2 regions of the Sphingomonas sp. NCPPB 2930 genome follow, and region 1 is predicted to be linked to the other one. Evidence: riboswitches for the same ligand, from Rfam matches in the RefSeq annotation. Region 1 holds a riboswitch; the other holds the start of a gene.
The links. A riboswitch is a leader RNA that binds a small molecule or an ion and turns the genes downstream of it on or off. The one in region 1 is predicted to bind thiamine pyrophosphate.
Positions count from the first base shown of each region.

Region 2: it holds a riboswitch for thiamine pyrophosphate, as region 1 does, so the genes downstream of both, ACFX59_RS05600 (TonB-dependent receptor) here and thiC (phosphomethylpyrimidine synthase ThiC) in region 1, are expected to answer to the same signal.

Region 1 is NZ_JBHZQU010000015.1:21,429-28,610, reverse strand. Features, by position in the region: gene ACFX59_RS15060 (cob(I)yrinic acid a,c-diamide adenosyltransferase) at 1-184, shown strand, start outside; gene egtB (ergothioneine biosynthesis protein EgtB) at 225-1,496, shown strand; gene egtD (L-histidine N(alpha)-methyltransferase) at 1,499-2,476, shown strand; gene ACFX59_RS15045 (ferritin-like domain-containing protein) at 2,677-3,633, shown strand; gene ACFX59_RS15040 (ferritin-like domain-containing protein) at 3,672-4,688, shown strand; TPP riboswitch at 4,833-4,923, shown strand; gene thiC (phosphomethylpyrimidine synthase ThiC) at 4,969-6,816, shown strand; gene ACFX59_RS15030 (5'-nucleotidase) at 6,913-7,182, opposite strand, start outside.
Region 2 is NZ_JBHZQU010000003.1:97,003-104,184, reverse strand. Features, by position in the region: gene ACFX59_RS05620 (glycosyltransferase) at 55-1,059, shown strand; gene ACFX59_RS05615 (acyl-CoA dehydrogenase) at 1,038-2,048, shown strand; gene ACFX59_RS05610 (PIG-L deacetylase family protein) at 2,045-2,698, shown strand; gene ACFX59_RS05605 (methyltransferase domain-containing protein) at 2,695-3,309, shown strand; TPP riboswitch at 3,342-3,451, shown strand; gene ACFX59_RS05600 (TonB-dependent receptor) at 3,483-5,792, shown strand; gene ACFX59_RS05595 (phosphotransferase enzyme family protein) at 5,840-6,949, shown strand; gene pnuC (nicotinamide riboside transporter PnuC) at 6,949-7,182, shown strand, end outside.

The DNA of each region.
Region 1 (7,182 bases):
CGCGATCACGCGGCGGGCCGAGCGGGCGGGCGTCGCGCTTTCGGAGCATGAGGCGACCAATCCGTCCGCGCTCGCCTATCTCAACCGCCTGTCGGACTGGCTGTTCGTCGCGGCACGGGTGGTGAACAAAAACGGCGCATCGGACGTTCTTTGGGTTCCAGGAGGGGTGCGGGCGAGACGGTAACGGGCCGGTCGCTGTTCCCCGCAATCCGGGGAGCAGCCGAATGCCGACCCTCGTACCGTCGTCCGCGACGGCGCCGACGCCTGCCGACGAACTGGCATCCCGCTATCGCGCCGTCCGCGCGCTGACCCTGTCGCTGGCCGAGCCGTTGTCCGACGCCGACGCCACCGTCCAGTCGATGCCCGACGCCTCGCCCGCCAAGTGGCACATGGCGCACACGACCTGGTTCTTCGAGACGTTCGTGCTGCGCGACCATGTGCCGGACTATCGGCTGCACGATCCCCGCTTTCCCTTCCTGTTCAACAGCTATTACGAGGCGGAAGGCAAACGCCATGCGCGCCATCGTCGCGGGATGATCACCCGCCCGACGCTGGACGAGGTGCGGGCGTACCGCGCGCATGTCGATGCCGCGCTGCTGGCGGCGCTGCCCGATCTGCCCGACGCGGCGCGCGAGCTGGTCGCGCTGGGATGCCATCACGAGGAGCAACATCAGGAGCTGTTCGTCACCGACATCCTGCACCTCTTCTCCGAAAACCCGCTGGAGCCCGCGCTCTACCCGCCCGAGCCCAAGGCCCCCGTCGCGATGCCCGGCCCGATCGGCTGGATCGAGGGGCAGGCGGGCGTGGTCCGGATCGGCCATGACGGACAGGGCTTCGCCTTCGACTGCGAAGGGCCGCGCCATGAGGCCCTGCTCCATCCTCATGCCATCGCCGATCGCACGGTCACCAATGCCGAATGGATGCAGTTCATCGCCGATGGTGGCTATCGCGATCCCCGGCTCTGGCTGTCGGATGGCTGGGCCTGGGTGAAGGGAGAGGGGATCGCCGCGCCGCTCTATTGGGAAGAGCGCGACGGCGGCTGGACCCGTTTCGGGCTGGACGGCCGCCGCGCGGTCGATCCCGCCGCCCCGGTGACGCATGTCAGCTTCTACGAGGCGGATGCCTTTGCCAGCTGGGCGGGCGCGCGCCTGCCGACCGAAATGGAGTGGGAAGCCGCCGCCGCCGCGCATGATCCGGCGGGGGGCAACCAGATGGAGACGGGCGGCGCGTCCGAGCCGCGTCCTGCGACCCATGGCCCTGCCTTTTTCGGCGATGTCTGGGAATGGACCGGCAGCGCCTATCGTCCCTATCCCGGCTTCCGCGCCGTCGAGGGGGCGGTCGGCGAATATAATGGCAAGTTCATGAACGGGCAGTTCGTCCTGCGCGGCGGCAGCTGCGCGACGCCGCGCGGCCATGCCCGCGCATCCTATCGCAACTTCTTCTACCCCCATCAGCGCTGGCAGTTCACCGGCGTCCGTCTGGCAAAGGACCTGTAATCATGCTGAAGCCCGAGATCGAGGATGGTCAGATGTCGCTGACCGATCCCGCCTTCCGTGCCGATGTCCTCGCCGGACTGGAGCGCCGCCCCCGCGCCATCCCCGCGCGCTGGTTCTATGACCGCAAGGGGTCCGAGCTGTTCGAGGCGATCACCGACCTGCCCGAATATTATCCCACCCGCGCCGAGACCGCGATCCTGAAGACCATCTGCCCCGACCTCGTCGCGCATGTCGGCAAGGGGCGCGCGGTGGTCGAGTTCGGATCGGGCTCCTCGACCAAGACGCCGGTGCTGCTGCGCTGCGTCGAGCCGTCGGCCTATGTGCCGATCGACATTTCGGGCGACTTCCTGCGCGAATCCGCGCGCAATCTGCAACAGGCCTTTCCCGACCTGCCCATCCATCCGCTGGAGGGGGATTTCATGCACCCGCTGGCGCTGCCCGCGATGGTGGCGGAGGCGCCGAAGCTGGGCTTCTTCCCCGGCTCGACGATCGGCAACATGACGCCCGCCATGGCGACCGACCTGCTGCGCGCGATGCGCGGTTCGTTGGGCGAGGGGGCGATGCTGCTGATCGGGATGGACCGCGCCAAGTCCAGCGAGATCCTGGTCCCCGCCTATGACGATGCGCAGGGCGTGACGGCGGCGTTCAACCGCAACCTGCTCGACCGGATCAACCGCGAGCTGGACGGCACCATCCCGGTCGAGGCGTTCCGCCACCGCGCGGTGTGGAACGACGATCGCTCGCGAATCGAGATGCACCTGGCCGCGACCCGCGACGTCGCCTTCACCATCGAGGGCCGCCCCTTCGCCATGGCCGCGGGCGAGACGATCCACACCGAGAACAGCCACAAATACGGCCCCCGCGATGCCAAGATCCTGCTGCGCGCGGGCGGCTGGACCCCGGTCGCGCAATGGAGCGATCCGGACGACATGTTCGCGGTCTATCTGGCCGAGGCGCAATCGATTCGTCTTGCTCCCTGAACGTTTCGTCGTATCGAGTCGCGGTCTAACCGGACAGGTGAAAAGAGTTGCGTCTTTTCCTGCGGACGTAACGTTTCGCTTTTCGGTCGGGCGTTGGGCTTTACCCTGAAAAGTCTTCCCGCTTGACCCTCTTGCAAGTCTATCTGCTGGCAAAGAGCCGACAGATAGACTTGCGGGGGTTCCATACCGGGAGGAGCATGATGACCGAAAGCGCACACCTGCTCGACGCATTCGACGCACGGGCCCAGCGCCGCGATCAACGACGCGAGTTCTTCAAGACGGCGATGGGCGCCGCCGCCGCCGGCGTCGCGGCCTTTACCCTGACCAGCAAGGCGGGGGCCCAGTCGACGATCACCGACGCGGATATCCTGAATTTTGCGTTGAACCTCGAATATCTTGAAGCGCAATTCTATGCCTTTGCCGCCAACGGCACCGGCCTCGCCTCCAGCCAGTTGACCGGCACGGGCACGCAGGGCGCGGTCACCGGCGGCAAGAAGGTGACGTTCACCGACCCGATCGTCGAGCAATATGCCCGCGAGATCGCGGCCGACGAAGCCGCGCATGTTGCGTTCCTGCGCACCGCGCTCGGCAGTTCGGCGGTGGCGCAGCCCGCGATCAACATCTCGGGCGACGCGAACGGCGCGTTCACCGCGGCGGCGCGCGCGTCGGGCGTGATCGACTCCAACGCGACCTTCGACCCTTACGCCTCGGACGAGAATTTCCTGCTCGGCGCCTATATCTTCGAGGATGTCGGCGTGACCGCCTATAAGGGGGCCTCACCGCTGATCAGCAACAAGACCTTTCTCCAGGCGGCTGCCGGAATCCTGGCGGTCGAGGCCTATCATGCCGCGATCGTCCGCACGACGCTCTATGCCAAGGGTATTCAGACCCCGGCGCTGATTACCGCGGCGGGCAAGATCTCGGACGCGCGCGACAGCCTGGACGGGACCACCGACCTGGATCAGGGCATTGCCGCGACCACGGTCGGCGGACAGCAGGTGTCCAACATCGTGCCGCTCGATTCCAACGGGATCGCGTTCAGCCGCACGCCGCAGCAGGTGCTGAACATCGTCTATCTCAACAAGGCGTCGGCCACGCTGGGCGGGTTCTTCCCCGCCGGCGTCAACGGCACCCTGCGCGCGAGCGCGGCCAACTGATCTCCCCCTTTTTCCTCGTTCCGAGAGGATTTTTCATCATGAGCGAAGAACGCTTCATTCTCGATGTGATCGAAGAGGCTTCGGCCAAGCGCCGGTCCGATCGTCGCCGTTTCATGCGTATGGCCGCCGGGGCCGGTGCGGTGGGTGGGCTGGCCATGCTGGGCGCCTGCGGCAGCGACGATAACGACGTCATCGTCCTGCCGACGCCCACCCCGACCGCGACGGCGGGTACCGTCACCGATGCCGATGTCCTGAACTTCGCGCTTCAGCTGGAATATCTGGAAGCGCAATTCTACAGCTATGCCGCGTTCGGCGCGGGCCTGTCCTCCTCGCTTCAGGCCGGGACGGGGACGCAAGGCTCGGTCGCGACCAGCACCAGCGGACAGCCGCGCCAGGTCGCGTTCCAGGATCCGTTGGTGGCGCAATATGCCCGCGAGATCGCCTATGACGAGATCGCGCACGTCACCTTCCTGCGCAACGCCCTGGGCTCCAGCGCGGTGGCGCAGCCTGCCATCAACCTGTCGGGCGATGCCAATGGCGCCTTCACGGCGGCGGCGCGCGCGGCCGGGGTGATCGGATCGACCGGAACCTTCGACCCCTATGCCTCGGACGAGAATTTCCTGCTCGCCGCCTATATCTTCGAGGATGTCGGTGTCACCGCCTATATGGGCGGGGTCACGCTGCTCTCCAACAAGACCTTTGTCGAGGCGGCGGCGGGCATCCACGCGGCCGAGGCCTATCATGCGGGTCTGGTCCGCTCGGTCATCTATCGCAAGGGTCTGAGCAACGGAACGCTGATCACCGCGGCGAACCAGATTTCGGACGCGCGTGACAGCCTGGACGGCTCGACCGACCTCGATCAGGGCATCACCGTCACCGCCAATGGCGTTACGTCGGCGAATATCGTGCCCGCCGATTCCAACGCGATCGCCTTTGCCCGCACGCCGGGCCAGGTGCTGAACGTCGTCTATCTCAACAAGGCGGCGGTGACCGGCGGCGGCTTCTTCCCGAGCGGCCTGAACGGCAATGTACGGACCAGCGCGGCCAGCGGCTGACGCATTCTGTCCCGCAAGGGGTGATTGCCCCGGTCGGCCGCCAGCCCCTGGCCGACCGGGGCTTTTCATGTGTCGCCCGGCCGCGCGGGGCATTTCGGCGGAAAGCCCTTCTGCTTGGCGCGATTTGCGCTTATGCAGGGTCCATCCCCGGGGGAGCGCTGACCTGCGCTTGAGAGGGGGGCAGGAGCCCCCGACCCGCTGAACCTGATCCGGCTGACACCGGCGTAGGGAGGGAGCGGCCCCGTCTCTCATGGTCCGTTTCCTCCGCATGGAGTGGACTATGGCAGATATCCCCGCAAAGGCTGAAATTGGCGTCACCACTGGCCCCATTCGTGGGTCGAAGAAGATTCATGTCGGGCCCCTGGGCGTCGCGATGCGCGAAATCCATCTCGACCCGTCTTCGGGCGAGCCGCCCTTGCGTGTCTATGACACCAGCGGCCCCTATACCGATCCGAACGCCCGCATCGACATCATGGCGGGCCTGCCGCAGATCCGCCGCGACTGGATCGAGGCGCGCGGCGATGTCGAGGCCTATGACGGTCGCGAAATCCGCCCCGAGGACAATGGCCAGCTCGGCCCCGACCGGTCGGGAGGCGTGCCGCAATTCCCGCGCACCGGGCTGAACCGCCCCTTGCGCGCCAAGCCCGGCATGAACGTCAGCCAGATGCACTATGCCCGCAAAGGCATCATCACGCCCGAGATGGAATATGTCGCGACCCGCGAGAATCTGGGCCGCGAGATGCTGCGCGAATATGTCCGCGACGGCGAGAGCTTCGGCGCTGCCATCCCCGATTACGTGACCCCCGAATTCGTCCGCGACGAAGTGGCGCGCGGCCGGGCGATCATCCCCAACAACATCAACCACCCCGAATCCGAACCGATGGCGATCGGCCGCAACTTCCTGGTCAAGATCAACGCCAATATCGGCAATTCGGCGGTCGCCTCCAATGTCGCGTCCGAGGTCGACAAGCTGGTCTGGTCGATCCGCTGGGGCGCGGACACGGTCATGGACCTGTCGACGGGGCGCAACATCCACGACACGCGCGAATGGATCATCCGCAACTCGCCCGTGCCGATCGGCACCGTCCCCATCTATCAGGCGCTGGAAAAGGTCGGCGGCATCGCCGAGGAGCTGACCTGGGAAATCTTCCGCGACACGCTGATCGAACAGGCCGAGCAGGGCGTCGACTATTTCACCATCCATGCGGGCGTGCGCCTGCCCTATATCCCGCTGACCGCCAAGCGCGTCACCGGCATCGTGTCGCGCGGCGGCTCGATCATGGCGAAGTGGTGCCTGGCGCATCACAAGGAGTCGTTCCTCTACGAACGCTTCGACGAGATCACCGAGATCATGAAGGCCTATGACATCGCCTATTCGCTGGGCGACGGCCTGCGCCCCGGCGCGATCGCCGACGCCAATGACGAGGCGCAGTTCGCCGAGCTCTACACGCTGGGCGAACTGACCAAGCGCGCCTGGGAACAGGACGTGCAGGTCATGATCGAGGGCCCCGGCCATGTGCCGATGCACAAGATCAAGCAGAATATGGACAAGCAGCTGGAGGCGTGCGGCGAGGCGCCCTTCTATACCCTCGGGCCGCTGACGACCGACATCGCGCCGGGTTACGACCATATCACCAGCGGTATCGGCGCGGCGATGATCGGCTGGTACGGCACGGCGATGCTCTGCTACGTCACGCCCAAGGAGCATCTGGGCCTGCCCGACCGCGACGACGTGAAGGTCGGGGTGGTGACCTACAAGCTGGCCGCCCATGCCGCCGATCTGGCCAAGGGGCACCCGGCCGCCAAGATGCGCGACGACGCGCTGAGCCGCGCCCGCTTCGAGTTCCGCTGGCGCGATCAGTTCAACCTGTCGCTCGACCCCGACACGGCGGAATCCTACCACGACCAGACGCTCCCGGCGGAGGGCGCCAAGACCGCGCATTTCTGTTCGATGTGCGGCCCGAAATTCTGCTCGATGAAGATCACGCAGGAAGTGCGCGAATTCGCGGCGAAGCAGAATGCCCCGGTCGAAACCTTCGTCGCGGCGGAGGACGCCGAGGCGGGGATGCAGCAAATGAGCGAGAAATTCCGCGAGAAGGGCGGGGAGGTTTACCTTCCGGCGGAGTGACGAAAAAGGGGCCGCACCCGACGAGGATGCGGCCCCAATTCCCAGCCTCCGTTCAGCCTGAGCGAAGTCGAAGGCCGTGGGATGGTGCATCCATAACTAGATAGGCAATGGAGACGTATTTCTTACGCCAAACGGAATGTGCACACACGGCGTGCTTCCGGAGGCTGGCTCAAGGTGGCCAAGCTGGTCGTCAAAGAAAATTTGGGGGCGCAAGACATCGAGAATATTCTTTTTCTCAATGCCACCGGTTAAGAATAGTTCGTCAACCTCGATGCCGTGATGCGCGAGTGTCGTCATCATTCTCTCATGTGCCGGCGCATTGCGGGCCGTGACGATAGCGACTCGTACCGCCTTGTCTCTATCGTT
Region 2 (7,182 bases), on a different contig from region 1:
TGGGTTTCGGCGGCGGGAGGGAGAAGGCTTCTGTTCGACGACGCGCCCGTGGTGATGTGCATCCCCGCCCGAAATGAAGAGGCAATGCTGCCCGCGCTGTTCGCCGCGCTTGCCGCGCTGCGCGTCGATGGGGGGAAGCTGGAGGCATGCCTGTATCTGGACGACTGCCGGGATGGCAGCATCGCGCTGGTCGATCGTCTCGGCCCGACCCTGCCGTTTCGGCTGCATGTCGCCAGGGGCGGGCGCGATGCTGTGCCCAATGCCGGGGCCGCCCGGCGCGCGGCGCTGGCGATGGGGCTGTCCGTCCTGGCGGGGCGCGAGGGCCTGCTCTTCACAACGGATGCCGACAGCACGCCGCAGCACGACTGGATCGCGGCGGGTCGTCGGGGGCTGAGCCAGGCGGAGGTCGTCGCCGGGCGGATCCAGCGGGTCGATGCCGCATCCGATCCGCAGCAAAGCCGCATCGAGCATTATTATGACCGATTGCACCGATATCGCCGGGCCATCGACCCGGTGCCGTGGGAGGCGCGGGACACGCATCACTTCGGCGGCGGGGCCAATATCGCGATACGCGCCTCCGCCTATCGCGCGCTGGGCGGGTTCCTGCCGATCCCGTCGGGGGAGGACGCCCGCCTGCTCGACGATGCCGCGCGCGCCGGGCTGCGCGTCCGTCGGGATGCGGCGATGATCGTGGAGACCTCGTCCCGCCGACAGGGGCGTATCGGCGGCGGGCTCGCGGGCCAATTGCTGGCGCTGGATCAGGGCGAGCCGCCGCGCATGGCCGATCCACGCGGTGCGGCCTGGCAATGGCGCGCGCAGGCGGCCGCGCGGCAGAGCTTCGCCATGATCGACCGGGTCGACCGGCGTATCGCGCTCGGCGAGCGGCTGGGCCTTTCGGCGGACCATGTTCTGGGCGTCGCGCGCGATTGCCCCAATGCGGAGGCGTTCGCGATGCGGATCGTCCCGGCACCGGCCGTTCATTCCGGCCAGGTGTCGCTGCCGGATGCCGAAGACCTTCTGACCGAACTGGAGAGCCGATGGTGCGAGATCGCGGCATGACCGCCATGGCCGACGAACTGCGAAGCGCGATTGCCGTCATGGGCTGGGCCGAGCATCCCCCCGGCGATCCCCGGATTGTCGAGGACCATGTCGCGCTGCTGGCCCGGCTGTATGACATCGGCCGGCGCGATCTGCCGCTCGGGCGGTTGGTCGAGGGGCATGTCGATGCGGTGCAGATCGTGCGCCGATACGGATCGGCGGCGCAGGTGGAACGGCTGAGCGGGATGCTGGCGCATGGGGCGACATTGGGCGTCTGGAACGCCGGACTGGCGGGCGAGCCCCTGCGGCTGGACGGCGAGCGGTTGACCGGGGGCAAGAGCCATGCCTCGGGCGCCGGGGTGCTGAGCCACGCGCTGGTCACGGCGGACACGATCGAGGGGGTGCAACTGCTGCTGCTCGATCTGGCGAGGGTCGCGCCGGTGATCGATCGCGACTGGTGGCGGGTGACGGGCATGCAGCGGTCCGAAACGCATCTGGTCCGCTGGCGGGACGGCGTCATCGCGCAGGACGACCGGATCGGCGCGCCGAACCTCTATGCGCGCGAGCCTTTTTTCAGCGGCGGGGCGCTGCGGTTCGTGGCGGTCCATGCCGGGGGCGTGGCCGGGCTGTGCGACCTGACCCGCCGCCATCTGGTCGAGGCGGGACGCGCCGACGACCCGTTCCAGTCGGCGCGGCTCGCGCGGTTGTTCGCGCTGGCGGAACTGGCGGCGGCCATCGTGCGGCGCACGGCGCGATGCTGGTTCGGGGAGGAGGTCGAAGAGGCGCGGCTGGCGCGGGTCGCGGCTGCGCGCATGGCGGTGGCCGACGCGGCCGAGCAGGCGATCGTGATCGCTCGGGAGGCGGTGGGGCTGGCGGGGCAGTTCCTCACCCATCCGCTCTCCGCGATGCTGGCCGATCTGGCGGTCTATCTGCGCCAGCCCATGCCCGACGCGCAACGCCTCCGGGTCGGGCAGGCGGTGGCGCAGGGCTTGCTGGAGCTGTCGCTATGAGGCTGGACCTCAACGGCGTCCGCCGGGCGGTCATCGTCGCGCCGCATCCCGATGACGAGATCATCGGGGCGGCGGGGCTGATCCAGGCGCTGCGGAGGCGGGGGAGCGGGGTTTGGGTCATCGTGGTCAGCGACGGCGCCGCCTCGCATCCTGGCAGCCGGACATGGCCCGCCGCGCGTCTGATCGCCGCGCGCGAGCGGGAAAGCCGCCATGCGCTGCGCCGTCTGGGCGTCCGGAGCGACCGGGTGACGTTCCTCGGGCTACCCGATGGCGGGCTGATGGCGGAGGGCGATCCTTGTCGCGAGCGGCTGCACCGGGCGCTCCGGAAGCATCGGGGCTTGGACCTGCTGGTCGGGCCCGCCGCCACGGATGCCCATCCCGATCACCGGGCGGTCGCGACCGCGCTTGGCCATTTTCGCTTCGGCAGGCGGCGTCTGACCTATCAGGTCTGGCCGCCGCAAAGGCGGATGGCGGCGCGGAGCCGGACCGTCTCGATCCCCGGCGGCGCGGCGGCGAAGCGCGCGCTGATCCGGGTGCATCGGACCCAGCTAGGCGCGATCACCGACGATCCTCGGGGCTTTTCGATCGCACGCCATGAACTCACGGCCTTTTCCCACCCGGTCGAGCGTTTCCTTCCGGTGAGGCGATGAAGGCGATCGACCTCAATGGCTTCGCCGAGAAGTTCGCGGCGGACGACGATCCCTGGCGGACCTTCTCCAACCGGGACGAGGCGGTGAAGCGCCGGGCGATCCTGCATGCGCTGGGCCAGGGGCCATCGGGCAGGGTCCTGGAACTGGGCAGCGGCAATGGATCGAACAGCCGCGCCATCGCGCGCCGCGCGCTTCGGCTCGACGCGACCGAGGGGACGGTCGAGGGCACCCGCCTGACGGCGCTGGCGATCGCTGCCTCGCCGCGAGCACGGGCGATATCGCTGGTCTTGCCCGCGCGGTTTCCGCGACGGGACTATGATGCGATCGTCATCGCCGAGCTACTCTATTATCTTTCGCCCATCGCGATGCGGCATGTCGCGCGTGGCGTCGCGGCGGCCTTGCGCCCCGGCGGGCGGCTGGTCCTGGCGCATCATCGCATCGACTATTACGACTTCGCGCAGCACGCCGCCGATATCCAGGAACGCTTCCTGCTGATGACCGGCATGACCTGGCAGGTCGAGACCATGCGCCGCCGGGCGCGCTGGCATGTCCTCGTCGCGCGGCGGGGCGACGCAGGGCACCGGACGGGTCTTTCCTTCCGCCATCGATAATCATTTGCTTACGGGCCGTAAGCGCCTAGACGACGCCATCCCCGGGGAACCGCTGATGCGCGGTCGAGAGATGGGCAGCAGCCCATGACCCGCCGAACCTGATCCGGCTGATACCGGCGTAGGGAGGGTGGCGGTTCCTTCGTCGTCCTTCCGTGTGAAGTGGACGAGAGACGATGGCTGTTCAGATTTCGCGCGATCGCAAGACGATCCGATATGGTGCCCTGCTGCTGTCCGCCGCGTGGCTGGCGCTGCCCGGCGCGGCCTCGGCGCAGCGGGCGGCCGACGCGCCTGCCGATATTCGCGTGATCGGCCACCGCGATCCCGAGGGGCTGCTGCCCGACCAGACCGAACCCAAGGCGGTCAGCGAGATCTCCTCGGACTTCATCGTCAAGCAGGCCCCGACGCTGAACGCCTTCCAGCTGGTGAGCCTGCTGCCCGGCGCCAATGTCGCATCCAGCGATCCCTATGGCCTGTCGACCAGTTCGAGCCTGACGCTGCGCGGTCTGGGGCAGGATGAGATCGGCGTGCTGATGGAGGGCGCGCCGCAGAACGACATCGGCTATTATTACGCCTATCCGTCGCAATTCGCCGATGCGGAGAATGTGCGTGCGATCCGGCTGGCCCAGGGGGCGGTCGATCTCGCCTCGCCGACCGTCGGCGGCGCGGGCGGTCTGTTGTCGCTGTCACTCGACGATCCCAAGGCGGCGCGCGGAATGCTCGCCGATCTGTCGCTGGGGTCGTACAACATGCACCGGGCCTTTGTCCGGGTCGATACGGGGACGATCGGAAATACCGGGCTGAAGGCGTTCCTGTCCTATTCCAACACCCGCGCGGACAATTGGCGGGGCGCGGGCTATGACCTGCGCCAGCATGTCGATGCCAAGCTGCTGGGCGAATGGGGAAACGGGAACCGTGCCAGCCTCGCCCTATCGTACAATGACGCCAATTCCTCCAGCTATGCCAGCCCCACCCTGGCCGATTGGCGCGCGCGGGGACGCGGTTTCAACTATGACGCGCAATATACGCCGGGGAATACCAATTATTGGGAACTGTACCGCGCGCCCTTCCGCAACCTCTATGCCTCGGCCCCCGTGCATCTGGTCCTGGGCGACCGGCTGACGCTGGACGCCACGACCTATCTCCAGTTCGGCTATGGCAATTCGCCCTATGGCACCCAGCTTGCGACCACCGGCAATTACCTGGGGAGCGAACAACTGGCGCAGCCGATCGCGCTGCCCGGCGCGGTGAATGGGGTCGCGACGGTGCTGGGCAATTATACGGGCGATCAGATGCGGACCGGCCAGGTCGCCAGCCTGACGCTGCGCGCGGGCATCCACCGGCTGACCGCGGGCCTGTGGTTCGACTATGGCACCGACCGCGTCACCCAGACCTATACCGCCGTCGGCACCGACGGACGCCCGACCGACCGCTGGGGCTATCGCAGCAAGGCGATCCGCACCGCCGATGGGCGCCTGCTCGCCTATGAGAACCAGCGCACCGTGACCGTAACGAAGAGCGTCTTCGTGGCCGACAGCATCGCGCTGAGCCCCAGGCTGACGGTCGATATCGGCTTCAAGGGCGTCAACCTGCTCCGCAACGGCCGCAATTACCTGCCCGGACCGCAGACGCGCGTGCGCAGCGACAGCTTCGCCGCCCTGCCGCGCGCCGCCGTCCATTATGATCTCGACGATCGCCAGCAGGCCTTTGCCAACGTCACGACCAATTTCCGGACGCCCAACGAATTCACGCTGTACGACAGCTATGACGGCGGCGTGGTCTCGACGCGCGGCACGGACGCGTTGAAGAACGAATATTCGGTGTCGCAGGAGCTCGGCTATCGCTATATCGGGCCCAGCCTTTCCGCCTCGGTGACCGGCTTCCACTACAAGTTCCGCAACCGCCAGCTGGCGACCGTGGTCGACAATGGTGGGGCGCTGGTCAATTCGACGCTGAACGCGGGCGGACAGACCTCCTATGGCGTCGATGCCGAGATCGATTACCGGCCCGCGAGGGGCGTCAGCGTCTATGTTTCGGGCGAATATCTGCGCGCGCGGATCGATGACGATCTGCCGGTCGGCGGAGACTATCTGCCGACGCGGGGCAAGCGGGCGGTATCCAGCCCGACGCTCCAGTTCGGCGCCGGTGGCACCTATGACGATGGGCATCTGTTCGGCAGCATCGCGGGCAAATATGTCGGTCGCCAATATGCGACGTTCATGAACGACGAGAGCATCCGGGGATATGCCACGCTCGACCTGGCGATCGGCGTCCATCTGGCCGATTGGCTTGACGGCAAGCGGACCGACCTGCGGGTCAATGCGATCAACGTCACCGATCCGCATGTGCTGGCGGGGGTTCAGTCCGTCACGACCAACGCGCGCGATGTCGTCGGGCGCGGCGGCACGATCATCAAGGGCAATGCGCCGTCCTATTATATCGGCGGCGGATCGGCGGTCGTCGCGACGATTTCGCGCGGGTTCTGATCGTGACCATAGCGGACGAGGCGGGCGCCGGTCACCGCGTCCATGGCATGGGGCTGGCGATGGAGGCACCCACCTGGCCCGCGATCACGCCCGAGGAAGCGGCGGCCGTGCTGGCGCATTATCCGCAGGCCGCCCGGATCGAGGCGCTTCGCTGGCACTCGCCGCGTCCCTTTTCCGCCGCGACGCTGATCGACACGACGGAGGGCATGCTGCTCGTCAAGCGGCATGATCGCCGGGTGCGGACGGCCGCCGGACTGGTGGAGGAGCATCGCTTCATCGCGCATCTCGCTGCTGCGGGCGCGCCGGTGCCTGAGATATGGCGCACGGGGCAGGGGGAAAGCGCGGTCGCGCTGGGCGAGGCGACCTATGAGGTCCATCGCCAGGCGCCGGGCGAGGATCTGTATCGCGACCGGCTGTCCTGGACGCCGTTCCGGTCGCTCGCGCACGCCCATGCCGCCGGGGTTTCGCTGGCGCGGCTGCACCGCGCGTCGCTCGGCTATGATGCGCCGCCGCGTGCTGTCCAGCCCCTGGTCGCCAGCTTCGGCATCCTGTCGGCGACCGATCCGATGGCGGCGGCCGAAGCCTATGTCGCCGCGCGTCCGGCCCTGGCCGCGTTTCTCGCTGGGCATGCCTGGCGCCGCCGCCTGTCGTCGCTGTTCGCCGCGTGGGGCGAGGGGCTGGCCCGGCATATCGCAGGCCAGCCGCCCCTGTGGACCCATAATGACTGGCATCCCTCCAACCTGTTATGGGCGGCGGACGATACGGTCCGGACCGTGTTCGACTTTGGGCTGGCCGATCGCAGCTGTGCCGCGCACGATCTGGCGATCGCGATCGAACGCACCGCCTTTGCGTGGCTGGAACTGGGGGAGGGGCACGATGACGCGATCGCCGACCCCGCATCGGCACTGGCGCTGATCGCGGGCTATGAGGCGATGTCCCCCATCGACCCCGCCATGATGGAAAGCATCATCGCAATGTTGCCGCTGGTCCATGTCGAGTTCGCCCTGTCGGAGATCGATTATTTCGCCGGGGTCGTGGGCGACCAAGACGCCGCCATGCTGGCCTGGGAGGGGTATCTGCTGGGTCATGCCGACTGGTTCGGATCGGCGGCGGGGCGCAATTTCCTTGCAGAGCTTCGGGCGGGGCGGAAATTGTGATGTCGACGCTCGAGATGGCGGCGGTGGTCATCAGTTTCCTGGCGATCTGGCTGACCGCGCGGCGAAGCCTGTTCTGCTGGCCGCTCAACCTCCTTGCCTGCGTGCTGTATTTCAAGCTGTTCCTCGACGTGCGGCTCTATGCCGACATGGCGTTGCAGGCGGTGTTCGGGGTGGGCATCCTTTATGGCTGGATCGTCTGGAGCCGCGAGCGCCGCGATACCGGCGCGGTCGTG